Regions from separate parts of the Paenibacillus sp. LX16 genome, predicted to be linked through region 2. Evidence: riboswitches for the same ligand, from Rfam matches in the RefSeq annotation. Region 2 holds a riboswitch; each other region holds the start of a gene.
What was found. A riboswitch is a leader RNA that binds a small molecule or an ion and turns the genes downstream of it on or off. The one in region 2 is predicted to bind thiamine pyrophosphate.

Region 1 (3,209 bases), 2.4 Mb from region 2:
GGTGGGATTCGTAAGTACCCAAGCGATGTAAGCATGCAAGGCAATAAAACAAAACAACAGAAAAAAGACGACCGACAGCAGCAGAGCAATCACAACGTGCTTGAACCGCAGCAGACGGGGATTAAAGAGTGGGGTGGACGGCTCCTGAACAGCGGTCTGTAGCTGAGCGTTGCGCTGGGATGTCGAAATCATGTAAGAGCCTCCTTATATAAAATTGATCTTCGTTTCATAGAATTTAGGTATAATTCCACTTGAAAATAGTAGTGTAGATCCGTATAGATACCTATTATCGTATGATGGGGATTATCCAAAGTCAACGCCTGAACCGGAAAAGTAAAAATGATGCAAAGAATTGTCGATGTTTGTTCTCGTTCTGTAATATGGTTGTCACAAAAACATCGGTTTACAGTAGCCGCGACTATTCTATATAATTTATGTAACCATGTTTCATAGTGTGAAACGAATATGGATACAAGAGGAGCGGTTCACGATGGAAGACCGTAAATTAACCGTTCGCGCTGTAGAGCGTGCACTTGATATACTGCTGTGTTTTACTGCAAATTCGGATCTTGGCCTGACGGAGATTGCCTCCAAAATTGGTCTACATAAAAGCACGGTTCATCGGCTGCTGACTACGTTGGAGGATCGGGGCTTTGTCGTTCGGAATGCCGAAACGGAAAAATATCGACTTGGCTTCCGCATTTGGGAGCTATCCACGCATTTGTCCCAAAGTGACGAGCCGGCAGTGCTGTTGCAGCCTGCAATGGAAGGACTACGTGACCGTTTGGGCGAGACGGTCAGCTTGTACTTACGGGACGGTAGCATGCGTATTCGCATACAAGCCGTGCAGAGCAATCAGGCGATCCGCAGGGTCGCGCCTGTAGGTGCGCGTATGCCGCTGGCTGTAGGGGCCTCCAGCAAGGTGCTGGCGGCCTTTATGCCGCCGCAGGAGCTGGAAGCCCTGCTAAGCGGGGATGAATGGCCGCTCTCGGTAGACCCGGAGGTCTATAAAGCCCAGCTACAGGACATTCGCGAGAAGGGCTATGCGACCAGCTATGAAGAACGGGAGCCAGGGGCTGCTGCTGTAGCAGCGCCAATTGTGAACCGGAAGGGACAGGTCACTGCGGCTTTATCTGTATCTGGCCCGGTTAGTCGACTTGCACCCGAGACGCTACATGACTTTGCTCCGATTTTGATCGAAGCGGCGAAGGAAATGGGGCTTATGCTTCCGTAACAAGAATGAACACAGTTGAAGCAAGCAGAGTGATTTGATGGGGAACGTCTCCTTGGTAAAGGGAACCTAAAAGGGTTGCCAAAGCCATAAATTTAAAGTAGTCTGGTAAGGAAGGCGGGATGTCTGTTATATCCGCCTCATGTGAATAGAAGTATCACAGTTACTGGGGGAGCCTGTAATGCCGGGCTGAGATGGAATCGTGCAAGATTCCGGACCCTTTGCACCTGATCTGGATCATACCAGCGTAGGGAAGTAATCGGCCATTGAAATGTATACGCGGCTGCTGTCTACGGTGACGCATTGGAATAGGATTATTCCATATGCGCATTGTCTGGATAGCTGCCTCGTTAGATTAGCCGGTTCCCTGGGGAACCGGCTTTTTTGCATAGATCAGCGCCACCCTGGGAATGGTTCCGGATCGGTGTGTCATTTCATCGAAACGGGAGGAATGGACAATGAAGCCGACAGAAGCAGAAGGAACAAAAGAAGTTGAGGTAGAGAAGACAAACGGGGAGCAAGCCAGTGGGGTAAAACCCTTTCCGGGAAGCCGTAAGGTATATATTCAAGGCTCGCGGCCGGACATTGCCGTGCCAGAGCGCGAAATTGCTCTTCATCCTACACATACGCCGCAGGGCACGGAGCATCATGAGCCATTGCGTGTATATGATACGAGCGGTCCCATGACCGACGAATCCTATCAGGTCGATATCCGTCAGGGCCTGCCTCCATTACGGCGAGCTTGGGCACTGGAACGGGGCGATGTGGAGGCTTACGAGGGACGCGCCGTCCAGCCGGAGGATAATGGACTGAAACCTGGCTCGAAACGGGAGACAGTGGAATTTCCCGGCGTGACCAACCGTCCGCTTCGTGCTTCGCAAGGTCGTACAGTGACACAAATGCATTATGCGCGGCAAGGGATCATTACGCCCGAAATGGAATTTGCGGCGATCCGCGAAGGGGTGGAGCCTGAGTTTGTACGGCAGGAGTTGGCGGCTGGACGAGCCATTTTGCCTTCGAATATCAATCACCCGGAAAGTGAGCCAATGGTCATTGGGCGTCATTTTCACGTGAAGATCAATGCGAACATTGGTAATTCTGCGGTTACCTCCTCCATCGAGGAGGAAGTGGAGAAAATGACTTGGGCTGTGCGTTGGGGCTCGGATACGGTTATGGACCTGTCTACAGGCCGTAATATCCATACCACACGTGAATGGATCATTCGGAATTCTCCTGTACCGATTGGGACTGTGCCGCTGTATCAAGCACTTGAAAAGGTGAACGGTGAAGCAGAAGCGCTGACGTGGGAGTTGTATCGCGATACGCTGATTGAGCAGGCGGAGCAGGGAGTGGACTATTTTACAATTCATGCGGGTGTATTGCTGCGGTATATACCGATGACGGCGAATAGAATGACGGGAATTGTGTCCCGTGGCGGGTCGATCATGGCAGCCTGGTGCCTTGCGCACCATCAGGAGAATTTTTTGTATACACATTTTGAAGAAATCTGCGAAATTATGAAAGCCTATGATGTGGCCTTTTCTCTCGGGGATGGTCTACGTCCAGGTAGTATCTATGATGCGAATGATGAAGCACAGTTTGCAGAGCTGGAAACGTTGGGCGAGCTAACGCAAATCGCATGGAATCATGATGTTCAGGTCATGATTGAAGGGCCAGGACATGTCCCTATGCATAAAATCAAAGAGAATGTGGATTTACAAATGGAGATTTGTAAGGAAGCTCCTTTCTATACCTTGGGACCGCTCACGACGGATATTGCCCCCGGATATGATCATATTACCTCAGCCATCGGGGCGGCGATGATCGGTTGGTTCGGGACGTCCATGCTGTGCTATGTTACGCCTAAGGAGCATTTGGGTCTGCCGAATAAGGATGATGTCCGTGAGGGTGTCATTACCTACAAAATTGCGGCACATGCTGCTGATCTGGCGAAAGGTCATCCACGGGCGCAGCAGCG
Region 2 (3,209 bases):
CTTCATCATGATCTTCACGGGTCAATATATGCCGATTCAGCTCCACCACTACGGTTTTCACCTTTACATCAAGCTCATGTAGCAATTGATTCACATGAGTGATCCGATTAGAAAAGGTCATGCTCTGGCCGTTAATCGTCAGCTTCATAAGCTTTCCTCCTTGAGGAGCTCAGAAGAAAAACTACTTATCCCAAGTTCAGCCGCACCAGCCCCATTAAGCATAGCTGCCATCGCACGCCCGGTAGCATCACTCAGCAGGACACCGTTGCGATAATGCCCGACTGCAGCATATACGCCCTCGACCCCAGGAACAGCGCCTATAAAAGGGTGACCTGATGCAGCCTGTGGACGTAAGCCCGCCCAAGTGCGTATAAAAGAAGCTTCACGGACGCGCGGCAGCCAGGCAGAGGCACGTGCCAGCAACCCCTCCAAGCCTCCTACGGTCACTTCTTCGTCATATTGATGCGGAAGGCTCGTTGCCCCAATCCAAAGCTCGTTATTCTGTTTAGGCACGAGGTAAATATCATCAGCATAAATGGTGTATTCTAACGGGCGATCTTTCAAGGAGACCGCTACCGCTTCGCCCTTGACCGGATAAAGTGGATATTCAAACCCAACCTGCGCTAGCAATTTCATGCTATCCAAGCCTCCAGCAATAATGACCTGATCGCAGGAAAAAAAGCCACTATCTGTTCGAACACCGCAAACTCGACCATCCTGTATGACCAGTTGCTCTGCCTGTGTACCAGACCATACCGTTGCTCCCAGCACCGCAGCAGCACCTGCATAAGCACGGCAAAGCTGGACAGGAGCCACTTGTGTCTCCTTTGAGCGATATATTGCCCCGATCGCTTGTTCATCCAAACCTGGAATTCGTCGGGCCAATTCCCTCGCATCCCACCAGATAGGACAATCATCCTCTCGCGTTTTAGCAGCTTTCCAGCGTTTTTGGCCCTCAGTTTCCGTATGGAAAGGGGTCACAAATCCTTCTGTACGGAATTCCACCGAAATACCCGACAAACGCTCCAGATCACAGACAAGCTCAGGGAATGCATCTCGACTTCTGCGAGCAAATCGTGCCAGCTCAGAGTCGGTGAACTCTTCACTTTCCGCTGCCAGCATTCCAACCGCTGCTCCTGAGGCTCCCTCACCCGGGATCAATCGTTCCAGCATGATCGTACTTCTTCCCTCCTTGGCCACATGATAAGCAATGGAACTGCCGATGACACCTCCACCTATGACCAAGCATTCAGCATGTCCTATCGCTCTTGCCTCCGTGTGTATCTTTAGCATTTGTTTCGTGTCTCCTCTCCATAAACCATTCTGCTTCCAGCTTGCTTCTACTCTCGTTTTCTCGCTACAGGCTGTGAACTACAAGATCTGCCATTCGCCTATATTCCATCGCAGCTGCAACGGGCGATTCAGCCTCCCATATACCAGACATCACCGCAATTCCGCTTGCTCCGGCCATATAAAGCTCCGGGATATGGTGAGGTTGTATGCCGCCCAGCGCGATCACCGGAATGTTCGACAGCCTGCAAATATGTTCAAGCTGAGCTATACCCCGCGGTACAATACCAGGCTTACAATGGGTCTCATATACGTGACCATAAAGTACATAGTCCGCACCTGCCCGCTCGGCATTCTGCGCCTCCTCCAAGGAATGCACAGACACTCCACAGCGTGTACCCTTTGAAAGTAGGCTTTTCACATCCACAACAGGTAATCCATTAGCTGGTAGCTGGACGGCTCCAACCAAAGTAAGTAAAGCTACATCCACACGATCATTTACTACTATTTGTTGCAAAGGAACTTCCTGCTCCACCATGCTGCGAGTCAAAGAAAGCAATGCAGAGGCACCATTCTGTTTTAAACGTGCGTGTACATAATGAACATAAGGACAAATCACAGCAGCCACTTGGGCTGCTTGTGCAAAAGTGCCCTTTTCCATCGAAATTGCGTGTAATTCGATTTTGTCTTCACCTCACATTGGATTAAAGGATCTAAGCTTAGCCAGCCACGTCTACCAGCAGTAATGAAAGGGGATTGTATGTGAATCCGTCTACGGAAGCTCGAACAACTTAAAATGAACGAAACGCAAAAAAACCACTTCCCCAAGGAAGTGGTTTAACGAACGTCCAATAATCGAACGGACCATGATATCCGTATACGTGTATCGTCCCACGCACAAACAAAATAAAGACGGTGTTGCCTTGTTTGCACGGCGCTCACTTCCCTACGCTGGCATAACCCAGATCAGGTGCAAAGGGTCCGAAATCCATTTATTCCGTCTCAGCCGCATGGGCGGCTCCCCTAGTGTGACTATTTTATTGTATAAGCTAAAAATAGCTTAGCATATTTTCCTAATTCTGCAAACCCCACTTCGTGTGAAATATGCAGAACTGGATTTAACTGATTTTAGTTAACTTTACTTGACCATTCTTCCACATTCCACGTTTTGGTTACCCAATCCTCGTAAAAGTCCGGTTCGTGAGATACAAGCAATACGGTCCCTTTGTATTCCTTCAAGGCACGTTTCAGCTCATCCTTTGCTTTAACATCCAAGTGGTTGGTAGGCTCATCGAACAATACCCAGTTGCTTTCACGCATTAACAGTTTGCAAAGACGGACTTTAGCCTGTTCTCCACCACTAAGCGCTGATAGTGGACGCGTGATATGCTCATTTTTCAAACCGCAACGCGCCAAATGCGCTCGTACTTCATGCTGATTCAAATGCGGAAATTCATTCCATACATCGTCAATCGGTGTAATTTTCTCCGCCTTTACTTCCTGCTCAAAATAAGCGGGCTGCAAAAAATCACCTTGATAGGTTTTTCCACTGATTGGCGGAATTTTTCCCAATATGGTTTTGAGCAATGTCGATTTACCGACACCATTGTAGCCGACAATTGCAATCTTTTCGCCACGTTCAATCGTCATGGACATTTTAGGCAAAAGGGCATGTGTATAACCAATCTCAAAATCAATACCCTCAAATACCGTCTTTCCGCTTGCACGTGCCTCTTTGAATTGAAAGGTTGGTTTTGCGGCTTCTTCAGGCTTATCAATACGTTCGATCCGATCAAGCTGCTTTTCACGGCTCTTTGCTCGGCCTGAGGTAGAAGCACGCGCTTTATTACGCTGAATAAAATCTTCCTGTTTCTTAATAAAGTCCTGTTGCTTCTCATAAGCATCAATATGCTGAGCTT
Region 3 (3,209 bases), 2.7 Mb from region 2:
CTTTGTCCGAATAGTAGTCATAGTTCATCAGCGACGCGTGAATATCCGTTGTTTCCAAGATACGCAAATTCACCGTAGCACTATCGCGAGAATCGTTAGCTGCCCAGGATGGAGCGGTTGAAAACACCAGCATGCTACAAGCTACAACTGCTGCTGTAAACCCTTTAAACCAATTTTTACGAAATAACAAAATATACCCCTCCTCATTAAGGTGTATGCTTCATATACATACTTTTGCACATATATGTAAGCCTTGAACCCACCATTTCTATTTTAATCCAACGCCAGACAAAAGAGTAGTCATTTACTTAAATTATTTATGAAAAAATAATTAATTCTCTCAAAAATAAAAAACCAGCAAACCTCCTAAAAAACTCGGAGATTCACTGGTTTATCCATTTATATTCTCATTATTTATTCCACACTTGGCGCTCAGTTTGCTGGCCCACATACTCAATGCGAGTCGGATTCACGTCCAGAATGACATAATCTGGATCATCCGGTCCGGAGAACCATTCCTTCAAGGAATCGTTCCACACTTGTTTGCGCAGCCCCTCATCAGCTGTAATCTGGACGGTAGCCTCCACTTCTACGACTTCCTTCGTACCGCCAACTTCATAACCCAGCAGCAGATAAGCATTCGGATTATCCTTTAGCTCATCCACTTTATGCGTTTTGCGATCTGTCGCCAGATGAATGTTCATTCCATCGTTAAAAAGGGCCATATAGCGTACTTTCGGTTTTCCACCCTCTACCGTACCTAACGAGCAAAATTTGTTGTTATCCAAAGCCTTCACAATGGCTTGTTCTAGTTGGCTACGATCCAATGTTTCCGTTTTACCCACAGTACAACAACTCCTTTTCACGAATTAGAATTCTCTACGGCCATGCCATTTGACACCAGCCCATCTGAATATACCTACGCAGCTGTTCTGAAAATAACATGACCCGATCAGATCGGATTGATTCATGCTCATTTTCAGATCAAAGCTCACAGTAAAAGTGTACCCTGTCGTTCGGCAAATGAACCGTCATCTCTTCCTCCATGCTGGACAGACTCGCATTCAAGGCATATAATCGTCGTAGTAAACCCGAATAAATGAACCCATTAAACCATACAATGCCAGGGGTGCTGGAATCGGCCGGCTGAGAGTGTGTCCCAAGACACTGACCCTTACAACCTGATCTGGGTAATGCCAGCGTAGGAATGCTTAAGCAAGATGTGCCTTTTTTACATAGGACCATCCCTTACTTTGGTATATACAAGCGCAAGCGTCCCGGAAACTCGGGGCGCTTTTTTTGTTGAAGATTAAGTTGTTGGAAAGATCGCGTCCGGCAGATGTTATTTTTATGAAAATGGGGAATATAAGCTGTCTGATTGGACGGATAACGGGTAATTAAAGGAGAGAACACAACGATGAAGCGCATGAAAATGTTAAGCCTGGGACTGATCAGTCTGTGGCTCATGGCCCTGACCCTGACTGCTTGCGGTGGAAGTCCCTCCACATCCCAAGAAGCGGCTCCCGCTACCAACACTCAAACGTCTACTTCGGCAAAGGATCTCAAAGATGTTAAAGTCGTGCTCGACTGGACACCCAATACGAATCATACGGGACTCTATGTTGCCAAGGACAAAGGATATTACGAAAAAGCGGGTTTGAATGTCCAAATTATTCAACCTGGTTCAGGCGGAGCCGATCAAATGGTTGCTTCTAATGCTGCACCTTTTGGTTTCAGCTACCAAGAAGGCGTCACACAGGCTCGTACGCAAGGCGTGCCGCTTGTATCCATCGCTGCGGTGATCCAGCATAATACCTCAGGCTTCGCAGCCCCGGTAGATCGCGGAATTAAGAGCCCGAAAAATTTTGAAGGTAAAAAATACGGCGGTTGGGGCTCTCCCGTAGAAGAAGCGGTCATGAAATCCATCATGGATTCAGACAAAGGCGATGTGAGCAAAGTGAAGATCGTCAACATGGGCAATGCAGACTATTTTACAGCCGTGAAGCGGGATATCGACTTTGCCTGGATTTTCTACGCATGGACCGGAATCGAAGCCCAGCTTCGAGGTGAGCCATTGGATATGCTGTATGTAAAAGATTATTCCAAAAGCCTCGATTACTATACGCCTGTAATTGTGAGCAACGAACAGACGATAAAAAATGATCCTGAGCTGGTCAAAGCGTTCATGGACGCTACCGCACAAGGCTATGAATACACTATCGCCCATCCGGAAGAAGCCGCTGACATCTTAAGCAAAGCTGTACCAGAGCTGGATAAAAAACTGGTGCTCGCCAGCCAAAAATGGCTAAGCCCACGTTATCAGGACGATGCCGCGCAATGGGGCGTGCAAAAAGCGGAGGTATGGCAAAACTATTCGGACTGGATGTACGAACGCAAGCTGCTCAGCAAGCCTTTGGAAGTAGATAAAGCCTTCACAAACGACTTCTTGCCCAAGCGCTGATCATTTGTTAAAACGTTAAATAAGACTGAACTAGAGAAGTGAACGAAGCCCCACTACGCAGTCGGATGGTGCTTCCCATCGCCACCGCCCCCGGATTTCTTAATAAAAACTTATGATTAGTGTAGAAATCCGGGGAGGTTATGCTTCCGAAGCGAGCTTTCCTACGGAAAGCTTTTAAAGCGAACGCTAACGCTTGTACAGCACCATTCCGCCCACTTCGTTCTCGTTCCACTTGGTTTATTCTTTAGTCTCATAGTATCTAAAGCGCAAAAACAGATGCGCTTGTGTGTAAAAATGCCACACAACCTATCAAAAACTAAGGTGCTTTTAGGCGGTTGGCAGCGTAGCGGTTCATTTGAATCTGGAGAAGCGTAGCGCTCGCCTTTGCCGTGGGATTCTTACCTTTTAAAATTCATTCAAAGAACCCCACGGCAACAGCGATCGTAAGATCAAATGAAACGCGAAGCGGTCTCCCCGCCTTAAACCACCCTATTTTCTCAAAACAACTCCACAATAAAGGACAGGTGAATTTTCATGGCTAACACACTACTCAGTATTCAAGTCATCCCTAAAACTCCTAATAACGAGGACTCTTACCCGTATGTAGATAAGGCGATTGAGGTCATTCAGCACTCCGGCGTCAAACATCAGGTGAATCCATTGGATACGACCATGGAGGGCGAGCTCGACGAGTTGCTGAAAGTGGTTAAAGAAATGCACGAGGCTTTGACGGAAGCGGGCAGTCCCA
Region 4 (3,209 bases), 2.2 Mb from region 2:
TTTTGAACGGAACCAGACGGATTTTGTGTTGCTGGATGCGGAAATTGTACCGTGGAATCTCAAGGCTCGGGAACTGATTGCTGCACAGTATGCGCATGTGGGTGAAGCAGCTCTGCTGGATCGCAGTAAGCTGGTAGACAAGCTGAAGCAGGCGAAGGTTGCAGGCCGAGAGGTTGGAGACTGGTTGGGGGAAATGGAACAGAAGTACGCGAATGCCGTAACGTTTCAAGAGGCTTTTCAAAAATATTGCTGGGATGTGGACGGTCTGGATGAAATTCGTATCGCACCGTTCCATACGCTGGCACACAGTGGAAAGACTTTTTTCGACCATTCTCATATTTGGCATATGGAGCAAAACCGGGAGCTGGCTGGGCTGTCTTCCCTGTTTATGGAGACAGAGTATCGCGTGATCACGGACGAAGCAAGCGAGGAAGAGGTCATTCGCTGGTGGAACGAGATGACAGAGGATGGTCATGAGGGGATTGTGATCAAGCCAGAATGCTTTTTGATGAAAAATCGGGACAAGATGATTCAGCCTGCAATCAAGGTGAGAGGCCGGAAGTATTTGCACATCATTTACGGTATGGATTATCTTGCCCCTGAGAATTTAAAGCGTCTGAAGCAGCGTCGAACGAACAAAAAGGAACGTCATGCCCTGATGGAAGGAGCGCTAGGTATGGAAGGCGTGGAACGTTTTGTCCGCAAGGATACGGTAGATCGTATTCATGAATGCGTCCTTGCCGCGCTATCGCTGGAATCGGAGCCGATTGATCCGAGATTGTAGTTAGCGAAGGAGGGATTGAGATGGAAAGGGGTACACCGTTAATTGATATTGGTGTGAACTTGATGCACCGTTCGTTTCATGCAGATCGGGAACAGGTGGTAGAGAGAGCCGCGGCTGTAGGGATTTCACCGCTGATTATTACCGGGACCAGTGTCCGCAGCAGTCGGGAGGCTTCTCAGTATGCAGCACGTTATCCGGGCAAGCTGTATGCGACAGCTGGCGTGCATCCCCATGATGCCAAAGACTGCAGCGCAGACACGATTCAGCAGCTCCGCCAGTTGGCGGGTCAGCCGCAGGTCGTATCCATAGGGGAATGCGGATTGGACTATAACCGTGATTTTTCGCCACGTGATGTGCAGCGCCGATGGTTTGGCGAGCAAATCCAACTGGTGGGTGAGCTGAATATGCCGTTATTTCTGCATGAACGAGATGCGCATGAGGATTTTGTCGCTATGCTGCGGGAGCATCAAGGGCTTGTCGATAAAGCGGTAGTGCATTGTTTTACCGGCACGGAACAGGAATTGCATACGTATGTAGAAATGGGACTGTACATCGGGATCACCGGCTGGATTTGCGACGAACGGCGTGGCAAACATCTGCGTGAACTAGTCAGAGATATTCCCTTGGACCGTCTGATGATTGAAACGGATGCTCCATTTTTGCCCCCGCGTAATCTACCCGTGAAGCCCAAAGAGGGGCGTAATGAGCCGATGTATCTCGCTCATATTGCTGCTACGGTAGCCGAATGTGCAGGCCGAAGTATGATGGAGATTGAAATCGCGACGACGGAGACGGCCAGACGTTTCTTCGGATTATAGGATTGTCAAAGCCATAGATGTGGTATATATTATAGTGAATTAAAAAGCATTGTCGGGAGCTTGAGAAAGTCAGGCTGAGAGGGTGGCCCTTGCCACTGACCGTGAAATCTGATCTGGGTAATGCCAGCGTAGAGAAACCAAGAACACTATACAGGAATGCCGCTTGTTTTGCGGTTGTCGATAGATTAAATGTATGTCCTAGCATTTTGCTTTGACCTTGGCTTTGGCTTGGTATCAGTGTAATAGCTTAGACTACTGGTTATATAAGGCATATCGACGAATGACGTTTTGTATGGTGCTTCACCTTTTACTGCGCATAAAGCTTGCCTGGAGATTCAGCTCCAGACAAGCTTTTTTTTATGGCCAAGAGGCCAATTATAGGAAAAAGGGGAGCACGCAATAATGAATACTACTGTAAGAGCGTCCAAAGGGTTGAAGCTGACTGATATTTTGGTCACGATTGTGATCGCTGTTGTGTTCGGTTTGGTCTATAAAATATGGGGGCCTGCCTATGATTTGATGAAACCATTGGGTCTGCACGCCGAGCAACTGATGTATGGCATGTGGTTTATGGCAGGCACGTTTGCTTATCTCATCATTCGCAAGCCGGGTGTTGCGATTTTGGCAGAGGTGGCAGCGGCAACGGTCAGCGCTTTTTTGGGAAGCGAATGGGGGATGTCCACCTTGTACTATGGCCTGCTGCAAGGCTTGGGAGCGGAGCTGTTTTTTGCGGCTTTTCTGTATCGGAACGCAAACCTGGGGGTTGCTTCGCTAGCTGCGGCCGGGGCGGCTGTCACTTCTCTGATTTTAGACTTCAGCTACGGGTATATTGATCAGCTATCGACCTGGAACTATGTTTTGTATATTGGATTTCGGATGATTGGCAGTATTGTGATTGCCGGGGTATTCGCGTTCTATCTGGCTAAGGCATTGGAGGTAACCGGAGTTACACGAAGTTTGAGACCTGCAACGGAACAAGATTATAAGGGGCTGGATTGATGAGCCGGGCAACCGAAGATGTGGTGGCTTCGATCACCCGTCTACGGTTGAAATTCCCCGGTGAGCAAGAGCTGCTTTTTCACAATATGTCTTTGTCTGTCCACAAGGGGGAAAAGCTGCTGCTACTGGGACCGAGTGGATGCGGTAAATCAACGCTGCTCCAAGTGTTAAGCGGTCTGATTCCACGCACGATAGAAGTGCCCATGAAATACGATGCTGCTGTAATTCCAAGTGTCTCAGGTATTGTATTTCAAGATCCTGATACGCAGTTCTGTATGTCATATGCAGACGAGGAACTGGCTTTTGTGTTGGAAAATAATCAGGTTCCCCGGGAGCAGATGCAATCCCGTATTCGCGAGCTGCTGATACAGGTTGGTCTATCGACGGATGATATACACATGCCCATTGGCAACATGTCACAGGGAATGAAGCAGCGGCTGGCGATTGCGTCTGTGCTGGCTATGGAGCCAGAAGTGCTTTTTCTGGATGAGCCCACGGCTTTGTTGGACGAGGAAGGCACTACACAGGTATGGGATACCATTCGCAACATTTCGGTAGAGCAGACACTGGTGATCGTAGAGCATAAAATTAATGAAATTGTCCATGAT

Region 1: it holds a riboswitch for thiamine pyrophosphate, as region 2 does, so the genes downstream of both, thiC (phosphomethylpyrimidine synthase ThiC) here and T3H97_RS13975 (thiamine phosphate synthase) in region 2, are expected to answer to the same signal.
Region 3: it holds a riboswitch for thiamine pyrophosphate, as region 2 does, so the genes downstream of both, T3H97_RS02160 (ABC transporter substrate-binding protein) here and T3H97_RS13975 (thiamine phosphate synthase) in region 2, are expected to answer to the same signal.
Region 4: it holds a riboswitch for thiamine pyrophosphate, as region 2 does, so the genes downstream of both, T3H97_RS04575 (ECF transporter S component) here and T3H97_RS13975 (thiamine phosphate synthase) in region 2, are expected to answer to the same signal.

Annotation. Positions count from the first base shown of each region.
Region 1 is NZ_CP141152.1:804,932-808,140, forward strand. It holds gene T3H97_RS03615 (alpha/beta hydrolase) at 1-192, opposite strand, end outside; gene T3H97_RS03620 (IclR family transcriptional regulator) at 491-1,234, shown strand; TPP riboswitch at 1,390-1,502, shown strand; gene thiC (phosphomethylpyrimidine synthase ThiC) at 1,690-3,209, shown strand, end outside.
Region 2 is NZ_CP141152.1:3,203,490-3,206,698, forward strand. It holds gene thiS (sulfur carrier protein ThiS) at 1-148, opposite strand, end outside; gene thiO (glycine oxidase ThiO) at 145-1,293, opposite strand; gene T3H97_RS13975 (thiamine phosphate synthase) at 1,358-1,951, opposite strand; TPP riboswitch at 2,217-2,325, opposite strand; gene T3H97_RS13980 (ABC-F family ATP-binding cassette domain-containing protein) at 2,419-3,209, opposite strand, start outside.
Region 3 is NZ_CP141152.1:478,650-481,858, reverse strand. It holds gene T3H97_RS02170 (bifunctional 2',3'-cyclic-nucleotide 2'-phosphodiesterase/3'-nucleotidase) at 1-190, opposite strand, end outside; gene T3H97_RS02165 (pyridoxamine 5'-phosphate oxidase family protein) at 411-845, opposite strand; TPP riboswitch at 1,116-1,225, shown strand; gene T3H97_RS02160 (ABC transporter substrate-binding protein) at 1,418-2,461, shown strand; gene T3H97_RS02155 (MTH1187 family thiamine-binding protein) at 2,996-3,209, shown strand, end outside.
Region 4 is NZ_CP141152.1:1,008,899-1,012,107, forward strand. It holds gene T3H97_RS04565 (polynucleotide kinase-phosphatase) at 1-784, shown strand, start outside; gene T3H97_RS04570 (TatD family hydrolase) at 805-1,602, shown strand; TPP riboswitch at 1,646-1,755, shown strand; gene T3H97_RS04575 (ECF transporter S component) at 2,005-2,601, shown strand; gene T3H97_RS04580 (ABC transporter ATP-binding protein) at 2,601-3,209, shown strand, end outside.